DNA from 3 places in the Phyllobacterium sp. SB3 genome. Region 2 is predicted to be linked to each of the others. Evidence: riboswitches for the same ligand, from Rfam matches in the RefSeq annotation. Region 2 holds a riboswitch; each other region holds the start of a gene.
What was found. Region 2 has a riboswitch for thiamine pyrophosphate ahead of thiC (phosphomethylpyrimidine synthase ThiC). Riboswitches for the same ligand answer to the same signal wherever they lie in the genome.

Region 1: another riboswitch for thiamine pyrophosphate. It lies ahead of ABKW30_RS10355 (ABC transporter permease); the one in region 2 lies ahead of thiC (phosphomethylpyrimidine synthase ThiC).
Region 3: another riboswitch for thiamine pyrophosphate. It lies ahead of thiB (thiamine ABC transporter substrate binding subunit); the one in region 2 lies ahead of thiC (phosphomethylpyrimidine synthase ThiC).

Annotation. Positions count from the first base shown of each region.
Region 1 is NZ_JBDYKI010000002.1:804,960-810,055, forward strand. It holds gene ABKW30_RS10340 (helix-turn-helix domain-containing protein) at 1-143, shown strand, start outside; gene ABKW30_RS10345 (hypothetical protein) at 617-766, opposite strand; gene ABKW30_RS10350 (ABC transporter substrate-binding protein) at 835-1,776, opposite strand; gene ABKW30_RS10355 (ABC transporter permease) at 1,773-2,552, opposite strand; TPP riboswitch at 2,693-2,795, opposite strand; gene ABKW30_RS10360 (type II restriction endonuclease) at 3,079-4,302, opposite strand; gene ABKW30_RS10365 (very short patch repair endonuclease) at 4,303-4,758, opposite strand; gene dcm (DNA (cytosine-5-)-methyltransferase) at 4,751-5,096, opposite strand, start outside.
Region 2 is NZ_JBDYKI010000003.1:553,461-558,556, forward strand. It holds gene ABKW30_RS13865 (sulfatase-like hydrolase/transferase) at 70-1,488, shown strand; gene rpsU (30S ribosomal protein S21) at 1,749-2,024, shown strand; gene ABKW30_RS13875 (NAD(P)H-dependent oxidoreductase) at 2,204-2,773, shown strand; TPP riboswitch at 2,818-2,938, shown strand; gene thiC (phosphomethylpyrimidine synthase ThiC) at 3,041-4,858, shown strand; gene thiO (glycine oxidase ThiO) at 4,860-5,096, shown strand, end outside.
Region 3 is NZ_JBDYKI010000001.1:307,112-312,207, reverse strand. It holds gene thiP (thiamine/thiamine pyrophosphate ABC transporter permease) at 1-582, opposite strand, end outside; gene thiB (thiamine ABC transporter substrate binding subunit) at 588-1,601, opposite strand; TPP riboswitch at 1,648-1,758, opposite strand; gene ABKW30_RS01575 (ABC transporter ATP-binding protein) at 2,520-3,239, opposite strand; gene ABKW30_RS01570 (ABC transporter ATP-binding protein) at 3,220-3,990, opposite strand; gene ABKW30_RS01565 (branched-chain amino acid ABC transporter permease) at 3,987-4,985, opposite strand; gene ABKW30_RS01560 (branched-chain amino acid ABC transporter permease) at 4,987-5,096, opposite strand, start outside.

The DNA of each region.
Region 1 (5,096 bases), on a different contig from region 2:
TCGTCGACCTACCCTCGTTCACACCAAGGGCCGATCATCTTTTTCACATCATCGCCAGCGCTATCCTGACAAATAAGTTTGGCAACGATGTAAAGCAGGCAACGTGTTCAGCAGGGCATCCTCCACAAAGTCTGGATGAATGATGGCGCGGCGTATCCGAAGGCGTTTTTGCCAAGATACGGGCCATTGCTCCTGGTGACTTCAGCGTCGGGATAGGTGTATGAGCCAATCAGATCGAAGGTATCGATAATCCCAACCTTGGCCTCAAATTCGTCCATGGACCCGAACCTCGCTGGTCTGGGTGTTGAAGTTTCCGCACTGAGGATCACCCAGCTCTCACATTGATGGCCGAGATCGGTGGTCAGAACATTCTGCTGCGTCAGATGGAATGCCGAGATAGCAAAAAAGCCATTGAAGCAGGGCGGTTCGTATTTGATGCCGACTTCATATTGCTCGCCTTCCGTTGGCTTGAGGTGTCACCCGTTCCAGGCAGTTCCAGTGGCAGGCTGAAATGATGTCGCATAGCTGACATAAGGCGCGATGCCGTTATCAAACAGACAGGCCAATCCGATGCGGCCAGCAAATGCAATGTCATCGGTGTCTGTTGCACCGCCTGTCAGGCGATTGGTGGTCTTGCTATCGGCCGGTCTTGACGACCATTGAGGGTCAGCTGCCAATTGTCGAACGCGATCTGATCCTGAAGATAAGGCCGGTCATGTTCTGTCGTTGCTTCTGCAAGAATGTCCAGTTTGGTGAAGCGATCCAAGACCCATAATCCGGACTATAGACATCGATTGGAGTCTGTCTGGAAGCGATTGAATTCCGGTTCTTCATTCAACGGACTTCAATAGTGATATCTTCAACGGCAGGGGCCGTTTTAATCAGGCCGGTTTCCTGCATGAAAGCACCAAAGCGTGCATAGCGCAGATGGTCGACAGCTGCAGGGCGCTTGGCAAAACGCGGCAGCGTATCGAAGAAGGCTGTCCGGTTTAGTTCATCATCAAGATTTGGATAGGCTCTCACAAACAGCTCCCAGGCCTCCTGCGGGTGGTTGGTCATGAAAATGGAGGCTTGCTCGACGGCGCCGAGAAAACGGCGTAGCCTGCTGTCTTTGGCAGCGTCCCGATGTGTTACGTAGATCAGTTCATCATATGGCGGAACGCCATATTCTTCCGGAAAGAAGGATCGTCCTTCATGGCCGGCAAGCTTCATTTGCGTTAATTCGAAATTGCGGAACCCGCCAAGCGTCGCATCCACCTTGCCGCCAATCAGCGAAGGCGAAAGCGAAAAGTTGACATTGATCAATTCCACATCGTCCTTCGTAAGCCCTTCCGCCGCGAGCATACGCCTCAGCATCGCGTCTTCGAAGCCAGAGACGGAAAAGCCGATCTTCTTGCCCTTGAGGTCTCCAAGGCTCTTGATAGGACCATTCGCCAGCACTGTCACCGTGTTGAGGGGCGTTTCCACCAGTGTGCCGAACCGCACGAGGGGCAAACCGGCCTCATGGTCGAGATAAAGGCTGGGCTGATAGTGAATGCCAATATCAGCCTGCTTGGCTGAGACCAGCCGCGGTACGGCAGACGGATCGGCCGGCGGGATAAACTCGACGTCGAGGCCCGCATCTGCAAACAACCCACGCTCCTTTGCGATGATCATGGGCGCATGGTCCGGATTGACAAACCATTCCAATAGCACGGTGAGCTTGTCAGCGGCCTGCACTGGCACTGGCAGCAAACTGGCGAGAGTGATAAAGCTTGCAAGAACGAAGCGGTTCATATCTGGACGTTTCTCCTGAAGGACGGGGATTTAGGGGAAGTCTCATGCGCCCAAGGGGTCAGCCCCCTCGTCAGTGCATCGACCATAAATCTGAGAAGAAGGGTAAGCAGGGCGAGGACTGCCATTGCTGCAAATACAATATCGGTTTGCATGCGCGCATTGGCCTGAACCATGACAAACCCGAGCCCGGCGGATGCCCCGACCCATTCGCCGATAACAGCGCCAAGCGGGGCCAATGGTGCTGCGACCCGAAGACCGGATACGAGGCTGGGAAGGGCAAGCGGCATACGTACTTGAACCAGAGACTGCCAGTGCGTCGCATCGGTCAACGAAACGGCATCGAAAATGTCGCGATTGGTGCGATGCAGGCCGTCGGTAAATGCGGAGGCGACGGGAAAGAAGATGATGATTGTCGTCATTGCAACCTTGGAGGCTATGCCGAAGCCGAGCCAAAGAACGAGGATCGGCGCCAGCACAAAGACGGGAAGGGCTTGCAGCACGATCACCATCGGCCAGACCATCTGACCGAAGCGCGGCCATGCCGCAATTGCGAAGGCGGTGGCTGCGCCAAAACACGTTCCCAGTATCAGACCCAACACAATTTCCGTACACGTGATCAAACTATTCTCAATCAAAAGGCCGGGCTGGCGCAGGAAAGTCGTTGCGACCGCGATCGGCGCGGGAAGAATGTAATGGGGAGGCGCAAACAGCCAGATGCCCACCTGCCAGGAAACAACAAGTATAATGAGAGCAGAGCCCGCGTGAGAGGCGCGCATGATGGCTTATGTGGAACCGATAGGGGCGGAACGAATTCGACACATGCCGACGAAATTGAAAAACTTGTACATCACAGATCGATCTCCAGACGATGATCACAGGAAATCCAGGCAAAGCGAAGAAGAGAAAGGGGTGGCCGGATAGCGCCGGTTTCCGTTCCTACGCCGGCATGACCCGGATCAGGTTCAAGGGTCCAGCTCAACGCCATCTCAGCATCGTACGATGCTCCCCTCGGAATGGAACGAACGTGTCGTGTTTTGGAGGTCCTGTCAATGGCGCGACGGATATTGTCTGCTGGATGCAGGTGAAGCCAGAAACACTTGGTTGTAAAAGTTTATCCAACTAGTGCTCATAATAACTTCAAATCAGATCCGGACAACGCCACAGCCCGGACAGGAAACCTCTGATTCAAATATAAGCCTGACGTTTCAGCCTGGCCGGGTATTGCTGATCGAAGTAAGCAACCATCTGTCTGAATGACGAACTTTTGCTGGTAAATATGAACCAAAGATTGAATGGGCAACGTCAGGTTTTGTCTTGAGGCCCGGTTACAAGGGAGAGGAACATGGACACATCGATCACCCAGTTTTGCTGCGACGGCTTGTAGGTCGTGTGGATTTTTCTTGGCAGTACCAGTTGCAGCTTCTTGGTCTGCATCTCGTCGGTCTGGTTTTCGGATATGCCGGGTTCCAGTGTCAGAAGATGCTTGTTGTCTATGCGCTCGGCTTCCGACAATACCTGCCGCCAGCGATCCTTGAGCGTCGACTTTGAACCGAGCATGAACAGGCGTTCGGCCGGATACTCCGGATCGCGATACTCGACCTGTCCCGGGAACAGGAAGTCCGGCTTGTTGCGGTTTTCTGTCTCGACACCACGGGCATAGCGAATGCCATGCGCAATAAAGATTGCCTCAAGATGGTTTTCAAGGGCAGAGCCGGCGCGAGATTTTCGCCGGTTCTGGACGCTGAGCGAAAAGCTGAGGAAGCCGTCGACATCGGCATCATCAGCCGAGCCGAAACCGTTGCTGATCCGTTCAGCCACGATGCGCCGCTCGAGCCTTCGAAACAGCTGCTCCTCTCTGTCGATCCAGGCAACAAGCGCTGCGTCGGGATCGTCCTTTGCCGAAACCTCGGGGAGGGATGACCGGGCCAGCTCCGAAAAGACCCGGGTTGTCGGAAATACCAGGCCGAACTTCTCGATCAGTGTATCAAGCGTATTGGCTTCCGGTTCCGCAGGCTCGATGCCGAGTTCATCCAGGATATAGCGGGCTGTGAAATCCAGCTCCGCATCATGCGACCCCTCGATCTCCTGGTAGGTAAACCGGAATTCCGGTTGCTCATCCAGATCGAAGAGCCACAGGAGCTGGTTCTGGATGGTGCTCTCGGCCGGAGTAATGATCACCATGGCGGACCTATCGCGGCAAACGGCGAGGAAGAATACGTCCCCCTGCCGCATCATGCCGGTGATTTCGTTCTCATAATAATAGAGACGGTATTCGGTGCGGGTCGGATGCCGGCGTCTTGCATCGTACCAGCTGAGGCTGCCCTCGACCGTAATTGCCTCCTGTTCATGGCCAAGCCAGATGAAGCGGGCAGGGATATTCCTGCGATCATCATCGCCAAAGAGACGGCGCAGTTCCATCGTGCCGTTGAATTCATGCTGGTGCGATATGGCGGGGGACGTCTCCACGGCACTGAGACGCTTGACGACGATCCCCTCAAAGCAGTCTGACAGCTGTCCGCGGCGCATCTATTCCATTCCCCTGATTTCAAGATGCGGCAGGTCCGAAATGAGCCATGCCGCGCAGCTTTCCAGTATTTCTGCAAGTGGGCGCCGCGTTCTCCCCTTGAGCGCACACTCCCAGATGACTGCCTGCCTCCATCCGGCGCCGGCAAGCGCAACCGCAGCGACCCCGTCTCTCCTGCGATTGCCTTCGATCTTCGGCAGCCAGAACTCCGGCCGCGTTGATGGAATCTTGAACAGATGGCAGTCGTGACCGTGCCAGAAGCAGCCATTGGCAAAGATCACGGCGCGATAGCGCGGAAAGACCAGATCCGGGGAGCCCGGCAGCTTGCGGTCATGCAGCCTGAACCGGAACCCTGCTGCATGCAGTCCCTGGCGCAAAAGCATTTCCGGGCGCGTGTTCTTTCCCCTGATGCCCCCCATCATCCGGCTTCTGACTTCAGGGGTGACAGTGTCAGGCATTGACGGCTGCAGGCACGCGTTCCGGCCTTGTTACGACGGGAACATCATAGGCAACTTCGGGCAATGCCTCGGCACGCCGGATTGCCGTTTCGATATGCGGCTGCATTGCCTGCGCAATGAATTCAACCACAGGCACGACAACAGCATTGCCGAACTGGCGATAGGCCTGCGTATCCGACACACTGATGCGGAAACGTCGCTCGCCACGGTCAAATCCCATAAGCCTCGCGCATTCAAGCGGCGTCAGGCGGCGGGGGCGCTTGCCCGGCTGGTCGATCAGGACCTCGGAGCCATCCTTGTAGTATCGCGCCGAAAGAGTGCGCGCGACATCGTCAGGG
Region 2 (5,096 bases):
CATCGGTTTAAGCCTTTATCACAGCGACGATATTGAGAATTTTATACTATAATTTATAGGGCATTGATTATGGCGACAAATATAACGCGGCGTAAGGTGCTGCAGGGTGCAGCCATTGGAACGATGCTGGCGACAGCTGCAAGCGGTAAAGGGGCGCTCAATCTCAACAAAAAACCTAATATCATTTTTATTCTTGCTGATGATCTTGGATACGCCGACCTTTCATCTTACGGGCATCCGACAATAAAAACGCCTTACATCGATAAGATTGGAAATGATGGTGTTCGCCTGTTGCAGGCCTATTCCAACTCGTCGGTTTGCTCAGCGACCAGAACAGCAATTATGACCGGCCAGTACCAGTATCGATTGCCGCTTGGTTTGGAAGAGCCACTTGCGGGGCGCAATGTAGGATTGCCGCCCTCCCAGACAACATTGCCGTCTCTGTTAAAGCAGGCCGGATATGAGACAACATTGATTGGGAAATGGCATTTGGGAGCTTATCCCAATTATGGTCCACTGAAGAGCGGATATGATCATTTCTACGGATTTCGAGGGCCAGCACTCGATTATTACAATCATGGTGCGGACTTCTGGGAAGATGATGTTCAGATTAATGAGGTTGGCTATCTTACGGATCTTCTTGGTGACAGGACTGTTGAGCTGATTGAAAAAAGCGATAGTTGTGAAAGGCCATTCTTTGCAAGCGTGCATTTTAATGCCCCACATTGGCCATGGGAGGCTCCGGGAATACAAGGACAAGAGGAGTCCGCTCGGAAAAAGGCAGGTTTGGCTGCTTTTGACGCGGGTACTCAGGATGTCTATCGTCAAATTGTCGAGCGGTTGGATTTTCAGGTTGGTAGAATACTGCAAGCCCTCTCTGACAATCGCATCAGTGAAAATACAATCATCATTTTTACGAGCGACAATGGTGGCGAAAGATTTTCAAATACTTGGCCTTTCTCCGGCAAAAAATCCGAGTTGCTTGAAGGCGGTATAAGGATTCCCGCCCTCATACGTTGGCCAGCGAAAATACCCGCCGGACAAACCAGTGAGCAAGTCACCTTGAGCATGGATTGGCTGCCCACATTGCTGGAAGCTGCAGAAACAAATGTTAATCCCACCTACCAGCCGGATGGCCTATCCATTTTGCCTGTGTTGACAGGAAACGAACAGGTCAAATCGCGCAATGTGTTTTGGCGCTACAAGGGAAATGCTCAGCGTGCAGCACGTATCGGAAACTATAAATATCTCAAGATTCTAGCGAATGAGTTCCTTTTCAACGTTGTAGATGACCCGTTAGAGCGGGCAAATCTCAAAAATCGACTACCGGATACTTATAAAAGCATCCGACTTGAATGGCTCAAATGGAATCGTGGCATGCTGCCGGAAACGAACGAAAGCCAAACTTATGGATTTACAAGCGCGACATTTGCAGATCATATCGGCGCGCAACCCGTGACGACGGGTGCGAATAAACATGATGAGTAATTTCCTGTGAGCCAAGCGTCGGGATTTAGCCTGCCGGCCGGTGTTTGGGCTGCTGATGTAATGATTACGAAAGTAGTGTTTTGAACAACTACATTGGGACTGCACCAAGTTAATTGCTTGGGTGCACTGGATTTTTGGCGCGGGGTTGAATAAAGTCCGCGCTTCTCCGGATTGCCGTAGGGGCAATTCTTTAAAACGCTTGTCTGATTGTGGTCATTTTCGTCTCCGCAAGACGAGGCAAGCATGAGTAAGGAAAACGATTGCAAGTTCTCGTCCGTGATAACAATGTTGAACAGGCCCTTCGGGTTCTGAAGAAGAAGATGCAACGCGAAGGTCTATTTCGCGAAATGAAAGCCCGTCAGGCTTTTGAAAAGCCATCCGAACGCCGCGTTCGTGAAAAAGCTGAAGCTGTAAGCCGCGCCCGCAAGGCAGCACGCAAGCAGGCTCAGCGTGAGGGTCTGTTACCCGGCCCGAAAAAGAAAGAACGTATTGTACGTCCTGGTGCGCCAGCAGGGAACGACTACAATAACCGCTAAATATTGATAGGCCTTTGTTGCCTTTCATCGTGACGACAAACCCGCATGGCTGAAAGGCCGTAGCGGGTTTCGTTTTATTGTACTTTCAGCATCGTGCGGTTTCAAAAAAGTGCCTTCTTGCACGAAGCATTAATGTATTTACTTATCGATCATCGCAGATTTTTGGAGATATGATCGCTATGGCACTGAAGCTTAATATTATCATCGCAAGCACGCGCCCAGGCCGCGGCGGTCCTGCGGTAGCAAAATGGTTTAATGAGTTTGCCAAGCAGGATGGCAAGTTTGAGCCTGTGCTGATCGATCTTGCTGATTTCAATCTGCCAATCTACGACGAGCCGAATCATCCTCGCATGAAAAAGTACGAGCATGAACACACCAAGAAGTGGAGTGAGGCCATCGAGCCGGGCGATGCTTATATTTTTGTTATGCCGGAATATGACTATAACGCCCCACCGTCATTGATAAATGCGCTGGTCTACCTGTGGAATGAGTGGAACTACAAGCCTGCAAGCTTTGTCAGTTATGGCGGTGTTTCGGGCGGTTTGCGCGCCACGGAATCTGTCAAGGGTCTATTGTCGGCACTCCGCATGGTGCCGCTTGGCGAGAGTGTTCCAATCCCTTCCTATCAGCAGTTTATCAATGATGATGGCGTGTTTACACCAAACGAACTTGTCGCGACCAGCGCTACGACTGTTTTGACAGAATTGGCCAAGTGGGCCGGTGTGTTGAAGCCGCTTCGGAATTCATGATTGTAGAGCCGCTTGACAATAACGTGTCCAGCGGTTCACTTTAAGCCATTCACCAGGGGAGTCCCGACAAGGGGCTGAGATACTGCTTCAGGCATAGCCAAGCGCAGTGACCCGTTGAACCTGATCCAGTTCACACTGGCGTAGGGACGGTGCAAAGGTTATCGCGCATGGTGCATTGGCACTGAATCCATTTTTGGATTCGCGAAGCTTCTTTCATCCTTCCGGCACAGAACTGGGTTTCCTGCAATAACGCAAAGGAACCTGACGATGACTGCTGTAACAAAAATTATCGAGGCCCCAAAGGTTTCAACGGGGCCGCTTCCTGCTTCGATCAAGGTTTATAAACCGGGAAACATTCATTCCGAAATTCGCGTTCCCTTACGTGAAATTTCCGTTCATCCTACTGCGGGTGAACCAAATCTTGCTGTCTATGATTCATCTGGCCCTTACACCGATACAGCCAGAAGTATTGATATCAATAAAGGTATCGAACGCACCCGTGAGACATGGAAGGTTGGGCAGCAGGCCGATAGTTACTCCTACGAAGGACGGCTGATCCAATCCGCCGACAATGGTTTCGCCACTGGTGAGCGACTAACCCGAGAATTCCCCATACTGCATCAACCCCGCAAGGCTCGTGATGGAAAAGCCATAACCCAGCTTGCGTATGCTCGCGCCGGGATTATCACGCCTGAGATGGAATACGTTGCAGTTCGGGAAAATCTTGGCCGTGACGTGGCCCGAAACATAGTGCGGGATGGTGAGTCCTTCGGTGCTTCAGTACCGGATCATGTAACGCCAGAATTCGTCCGTGAAGAAATAGCTCGAGGCAGGGCTATTATACCGGCCAACATAAATCACCCCGAACTTGAGCCAATGATTATCGGCCGGAATTTCCTGGTAAAGATTAATGCCAACATCGGTAATTCGGCCGTGACATCTTCGATGGAAGAAGAAGTGGAGAAGATGGTTTGGGCCATTCGCTGGGGTGGCGATACTGTGATGGATCTTTCGACAGGTCGTAATATTCACAATATTCGCGAGTGGATCATTCGTAATTCGCCCGTACCGATTGGAACAGTTCCGCTTTATCAGGCGCTGGAAAAAGTAGGAGGTATCGCGGAAGACCTGACGTGGGAAGTTTACAGAGATACGCTGATCGAACAGGCAGAGCAGGGAGTTGATTATTTTACCATTCATGCGGGTGTGCGGCTGCACTATATTCCTCTGACTGTAAACCGCGTCACAGGTATTGTTTCGCGGGGCGGATCCATAATGGCAAAATGGTGTCTACATCATCATCGCGAAAGCTTTTTATACGAACATTTTGATGAGATTTGCGATATCTGCCGAGCTTATGATGTGAGCTTCTCCCTTGGAGATGGTTTGCGTCCAGGTTCAATAGCCGATGCAAACGATGCAGCGCAGTTTGCCGAGTTGGAGACCTTAGGTGAACTAACACAAATTGCCTGGGCCAAAGATTGCCAAGTCATGATTGAAGGGCCAGGCCATGTCCCGATGCACAAAATCAAGGAGAATATGGACAAGCAGCTTGCCGTTTGCGGCGAGGCACCTTTCTATACGCTTGGACCGCTCACCACCGATATTGCCCCCGGTTACGATCACATTACATCTGGTATCGGTGCTGCAATGATCGGTTGGTTTGGTACGGCGATGCTTTGCTACGTTACACCCAAGGAGCATTTGGGATTACCCAATCGTGACGATGTAAAGGTTGGCGTCATTACCTATAAGATCGCCGCTCATGCGGCGGACCTTGCCAAGGGGCACCCGGCCGCGAAATTGCGCGATGATGCACTGTCGCGCGCGCGTTTTGAGTTCCGCTGGGAAGACCAGTTCAATTTGTCGCTCGATCCCGAAACGGCACGGCTTTATCACGACGAGACCCTACCGAAGGAAGCGCATAAAGTAGCTCATTTCTGCTCGATGTGCGGACCAAAATTCTGCTCGATGCGCATTTCACATGACATTCGGGCAGAAGCACAAAAAGAAGGCATGGCTGCGATGGCGGAAAAATTCCGCGTTGGCGGCGATCTTTACTTGCCGCTCACCGCTGGAGAATGACGTGGTAAGCGTTTTGGTAAAAGGGGCTGGCGTCGCCGGCCTCACAGTTGCCTATGAGCTTCGTATACGCGGCGCTGAGGTTACCATCGTTGAACCCTATCCAGACGGAAAGGCTGCCGCCTCATGGTATGCCGGTGGCATGTTGGCACCGTGGTGTGAACGGGAAAGCGCTGAACAAACGGTGGTCGAACTTGGACTACGGTCGGCGGATTGGTGGGAGGCAACACTTCCCGGCTCG
Region 3 (5,096 bases), on a different contig from region 2:
GGATATATTGCGCAGAATGACAGGCCATTCGATCAGCTTGAATTGGGTCCAGTTGCTCATTCCCAATTGTGATGACAGCTTCCAGTAATCTTCCGGAATGGAATCAAGGCTTGAAAGAATAAGCCGTGTCGCCAGCGGCAAATTGAAAAATACATGGGCTAGAAGAATTCCCGTCAGCCCGTAAATGTCAGGAACGATATCCAGTCCGAGCCATGCAAATGTTGAGGCAAGCAATCCGTTCCGCCCATAAATACTGGTGATACCGAGGACAGCTACAAGCGCCGGCAATGCCAGTGGCAGCGCAAACAACCGTAATATCATCCCGCGCCCGGGAAAACTCTGCTGTGAGTGCAACGCGCATGCAAGCGGGATGGCAAATCCCACCGAAAGCACCATGGAAAGCAGCGCTTGCAGGATTGTGAAACGAGCGATCCGCCAGAGATAGCTGTCGAACGCGGCAAACCCTTCCGTGCTGCCACGGAAAGCTTCGATTGCAAGGCTGAGTAAAGCGCCGCCTGCCAATATACTGAGAAAGGCGAGGGCGAGAGCCCCCGCCACAGGTTTGATCAAGCTTGCCGCCATTGGTGTTATTTACTCATGGCTTCCAGCCATTCGTCGATCCAGGCTTTGCGGTTTTCAGCCACTTCTTCAGCCGTGAAAGTGAGTGTCTTGGACGGTTTTACCAGCGTATCGAAAGCCGGGTTAAGCGGAGTGGAGGTTTTCGCCGCCGGATACATCCAGTTGCTTTCCGGAATGGTGTCCTGAAAGGCAGTACCTGTCATGAATGTCAGGAACTGCGCTGAAAGCGGGTTTTGGGACCCGTTCACCGTTTGCGCCGCTACTTCGACCTGCAAATAATGGCCTTCTTCGAAAGAAGCGGCTTTATAGCGGTCGGTTTTTTCGGCGATCAGGTGATAGGCAGGTGATGTGGTGTAGGAAAGAACCAGCGGCGCTTCACCTTTGGTGAAGAGCCCATAGGCTTCCGACCAGCCGGGCGTAACGGTCAAGACACGGTCTTTCAACTTAGCCCAGGCTTCACCGGCTTTGTCGCCATATACCGACTTGACCCACAATACGAGACCAAGACCCGGCGTTGAGGTACGGGGATCTTCAATGACAATCTTCTGCTTCGGGTCACCTTCAACGAGGCTTTTTAAACTCGCAGGAGCGTCTTTGATTTTCTCGCTGTCATAGATGACGGCGAAGTAGCCGTAATCATAAGGAACGAAGGTATCATCCTTGAATCCACCGGGGATATCGACCGTGCTGGCGTCGATACCATGTGGCGCGAAAAGTCCGGTTTGCCGGGCTTCATAGGTCAGGTTGGTGTCAAGTCCGAGAACAATGTCAGCCTTTGTAGAAGCCCCCTCGAGTTTCAGCCGGTTGAGCAGTGCAACGCCATCGGCAACTGCAACAAAGTCGACTGTGCAGGTGCATTGTTTCTCGAAAGCCACTTTGACTTTCGGTCCCGGTCCCCATTCGGCTGTAAAGCTTTCATAGGTATAGACCGTCAGCTTGCCTTCTGCGCTCGCAGTGCCGGCAATGCCTAATGCAAAAGCACTGGTAACAACGGCAAACTTCATAAGATCGGGTAGTCGCATAGGCACCTCCTGGAGTTGGATTTTCAAAAGGATAGGTGCGCCGGCCTGTAGAGCCGCATCTAATCCCTCCGCCGGTACAAACCGGATCAGGTTCCGCGGGTTGACTGGATTGTTCCAGCCTCTCAGCCTGTTGATGCAGGCACCCCGTTAGAGCAGGAGCCAGATTAAAGACTATAGCCATCAAGCGCAAGCGGCCATAGGCTAGCCGCTTGTTTTTGTTGTGCTTCCCCCTTGCCACGCCCGCTTTTGCGTCTGGCTGTTGATGGATGGGGAAAGACGGGCGGTCATCGAAGCGCGTCTTGGTAGATAAATTATGCGATCCGAGGACCGCCCGTCCGGCGATTTTGTCATCTGCCCGTTCCGCTTGGGGGGCTCCGGCTGCGTCAGGCACGCCATTTGCGGCATGCCCCTAGTCGCCGACGCCCCTTAAAGTGCTCGTCCAGCACGCGCCGCTCCTAGTAACGGCAGGGGAACCCTTGGACAGAACTTCCCCGGACAACGGGTCCGTAACCCGCCATCGGAGGCGCCCATCCTTCCCCAACTTCGAACGGCTCCGGAAGCAGTTCCCCGCGGGAAGGACACGAAAAGAATAAATCAGCTCCAAAGCTGTTGGATAAGTTTTCCGAGATTATTTTTGGAAGGGAGGAGCAACCGCAGTTTTTCGGTCAATGCAGGCTCGGGAAGTGGGAGTTTGCCTAAACAGAATGCGTGGTTCGCCCTTCGACAAGCTCAGGAGGGCTCACCATGAGGAAGGTTAGTGGGCTGCACGCTAATCATCAGCGTTTGCAGATACATTGCAAATCCTGACTCCCTGCAATTACCGTCCTTCCTCGTGGTGAGCGTCCTGAGCTTGTCGAAGGGCAAATTATGCAGGGATTTACGCAGTCGATCTTCCTCGTGGGAGTAAAAGCTTACGCATTAATGAACCAGACCGGAAACGCCCAGTAGCGTCTCGATCGTATCGCCCTGTTGTTTCAATTCCGCACTGGTGCCTTGCCAGGCAATTCGTCCGCGTTCCAGAATGAGCACATGCTCGGCAAAGTCGAGCGCGCTTTGTATGCGCTGTTCAACGAGCAGGATGGTCATTTCCCCGCTGGATGCCAAACGCGTAAGCGCGGCCATCAACTCTTCGCAAATTACCGGCGCCAGCCCTTCCAAAGGCTCATCAAGTAGAAGCACGCTGGGTTTCCCTAGAATCGAACGAGCCGTTGACAGCATCTGCTGTTCGCCGCCGGAAAGTTGAGAGCCGAGATTTTTCCGTCGCTCCTTCAGGCGGGGAAACATGTCATACGCTTCCTCCAGCGCCGATTGCGGGCGGCCCTTCAAACCGACGAAAAGATTTTCCTCGACGGTTAGCGAAGCGAAAATGCAGCGTGCCTGCGGAACATACCCCAACCCTTTCAGGGCACGGGCAGAGCTGTCGAGGGTTTCAATGGCCGTATCGTCAAGCCGTATCGAGCCATTGTAACGGCGCGTCTGCCCGGCAAGTGTTGCGAGCAATGTTGTCTTGCCCATGCCATTGCGTCCCAACACAGCGAGGCGGCCACCAGAAGGTACCGAAAATGAAATGTCTTCCAAAATGCGGGTTGGGCCATATCCGGCACTAAGACCTGTGACCTCAAGCGACGCTGCTGTCATGGCCATAACTCCCAAGATAGGCTTCACGTACGCGGGGATCGCGTGTCACATCGGCTGGTGATCCGTCGAAAATAATCTCACCAGCGGCCAGGACGATGACCCTTTTGGCAAAGCGAAAAACAAGATCCATGTCGTGTTCGATCATCAGCACGGCGAGGTTGTCAGGCAGTTTTGCAAGTGCTTCCTCAATGCGTCCGGTATCGCTTTGCGGAACACCTGCGGCGGGCTCGTCGAGCAACAGAACCTTAGGCCGCAATGCCATGGCGAGCGCTATTTCGAGAAGACGCTGCTGCCCATAGGCGATCTGGCGTACCTTACTGTGGCGCAATGAGTCGAGGCCAAGTGTCGATAAGAGTTCGTCGACTTCAGAGCGCATACCGGACAGAGCCATATAGTTTCCGAACATGCGACCGGACTGTTTATTGCGCTGTAGAATGGCAAGGGCGATATGCTCTTCAGGGGTCATGTCAAGGAAAAGACGTGTCACCTGAAACGAGCGCACGAGACCATGGCGTACACGTTGGGTCGGGTTGAAACGCGTCACATCGTCTCCGCCAAGTCTGACGGTGCCGGAATCGGGCCTCAGGTGGCCGGTAACCAGATTAACGAATGTTGTCTTGCCAGCGCCATTGGGGCCGATAAGCGCTAAACGATCACCCGGTTGCATGGCGAGGCTGACATTGCGGGTAACGGCAAGGCCGCCGAAGTTTTTTTGCAGATTTTCAACCTGAAAAATGAAGTTTTGGCTCATGACCGGCGCTTCCATAGGTTTGGCAGGCGTTCCAGCGCTGTGCCGTAGATGCCGCGCGGGGCGCAAAGCACAACCGCGATGAGCAGAGCACCGACAAGAGTAAGCCAATGGAATGGATTTGCGGCTGAGACAAAATCCTCGAAGAACATGAACACAATTGTTCCGATGAAGGCCCCATAGAGTGAACCAACTCCTCCCAGAACCAGCATGACAAGCGCTTCCGCAGACATTGTAAAGCTGAGACTGTCCAGCCCGACAACCTGTGTCGAGATGGCAGTGAGCGCACCGCCTATCCCGGCGACAGCACCGGAGATCGTGTACATTTTGAGAAGCGTACCGCGCACGGAAGCGCCCATGGCCCGAATACGCATCGGATCTTCTTTGATGCCCCGGCACAGCATACCGAAAGGCGATTGTACAAGCTGACGCAAGAGCATGAAAACCACCAGCAGAATTACAATACTGAAGACATAGGCCGTGCGTCCCCACAGGTCGAACTGGAAGATGCCGAAAACTGCGTCTGGAGCGATGCCTGAAAGGCCATCGCTACCACCGGTATAGGTAGATGCCTTGTTTGCAGCTTCATGGAACAAATGGATGATCGCGATAGAGAGAACAAGTTGCGACAGGCCATGCCCACGCAGGATGATTGCGCCGGATAGAAGCCCGGCGGCTGCGCCGCCCAGTGCGCCGATCAACACCATGGTGATGGGTTCGGTGATGCCAAAATGAGCTGCTGCGATACCGGCAGCATAGGCTCCGGAGCCGAAAAGTGCCGCATGACCAAGAGTTGCAACGCCGCAATAGCCGGTCACCAGATCAAGCGACAGCACCAGTAGCAGGATAGCGGTGATGCGGGTGAGCAATGCGAGATTGTTCGGAAAAATGAGATAGAAAACAATCGCAAACAGAACCATTACTGCAAGCCCAGCCAGATCACGCTTGAAGTGACCATGTTTGGTCGAGGCCGGTGCTTTTTCATCAATTACCGTCATTTCAGTTTGCCTTTCCGAGCAGGCCGCGCGGGAAGAAGCTGACAATGACAATCACGGCCAGATAGAAGAAGAACTCACCATATTCGGGCATGAGGTAGCGGCCAGTCGTAT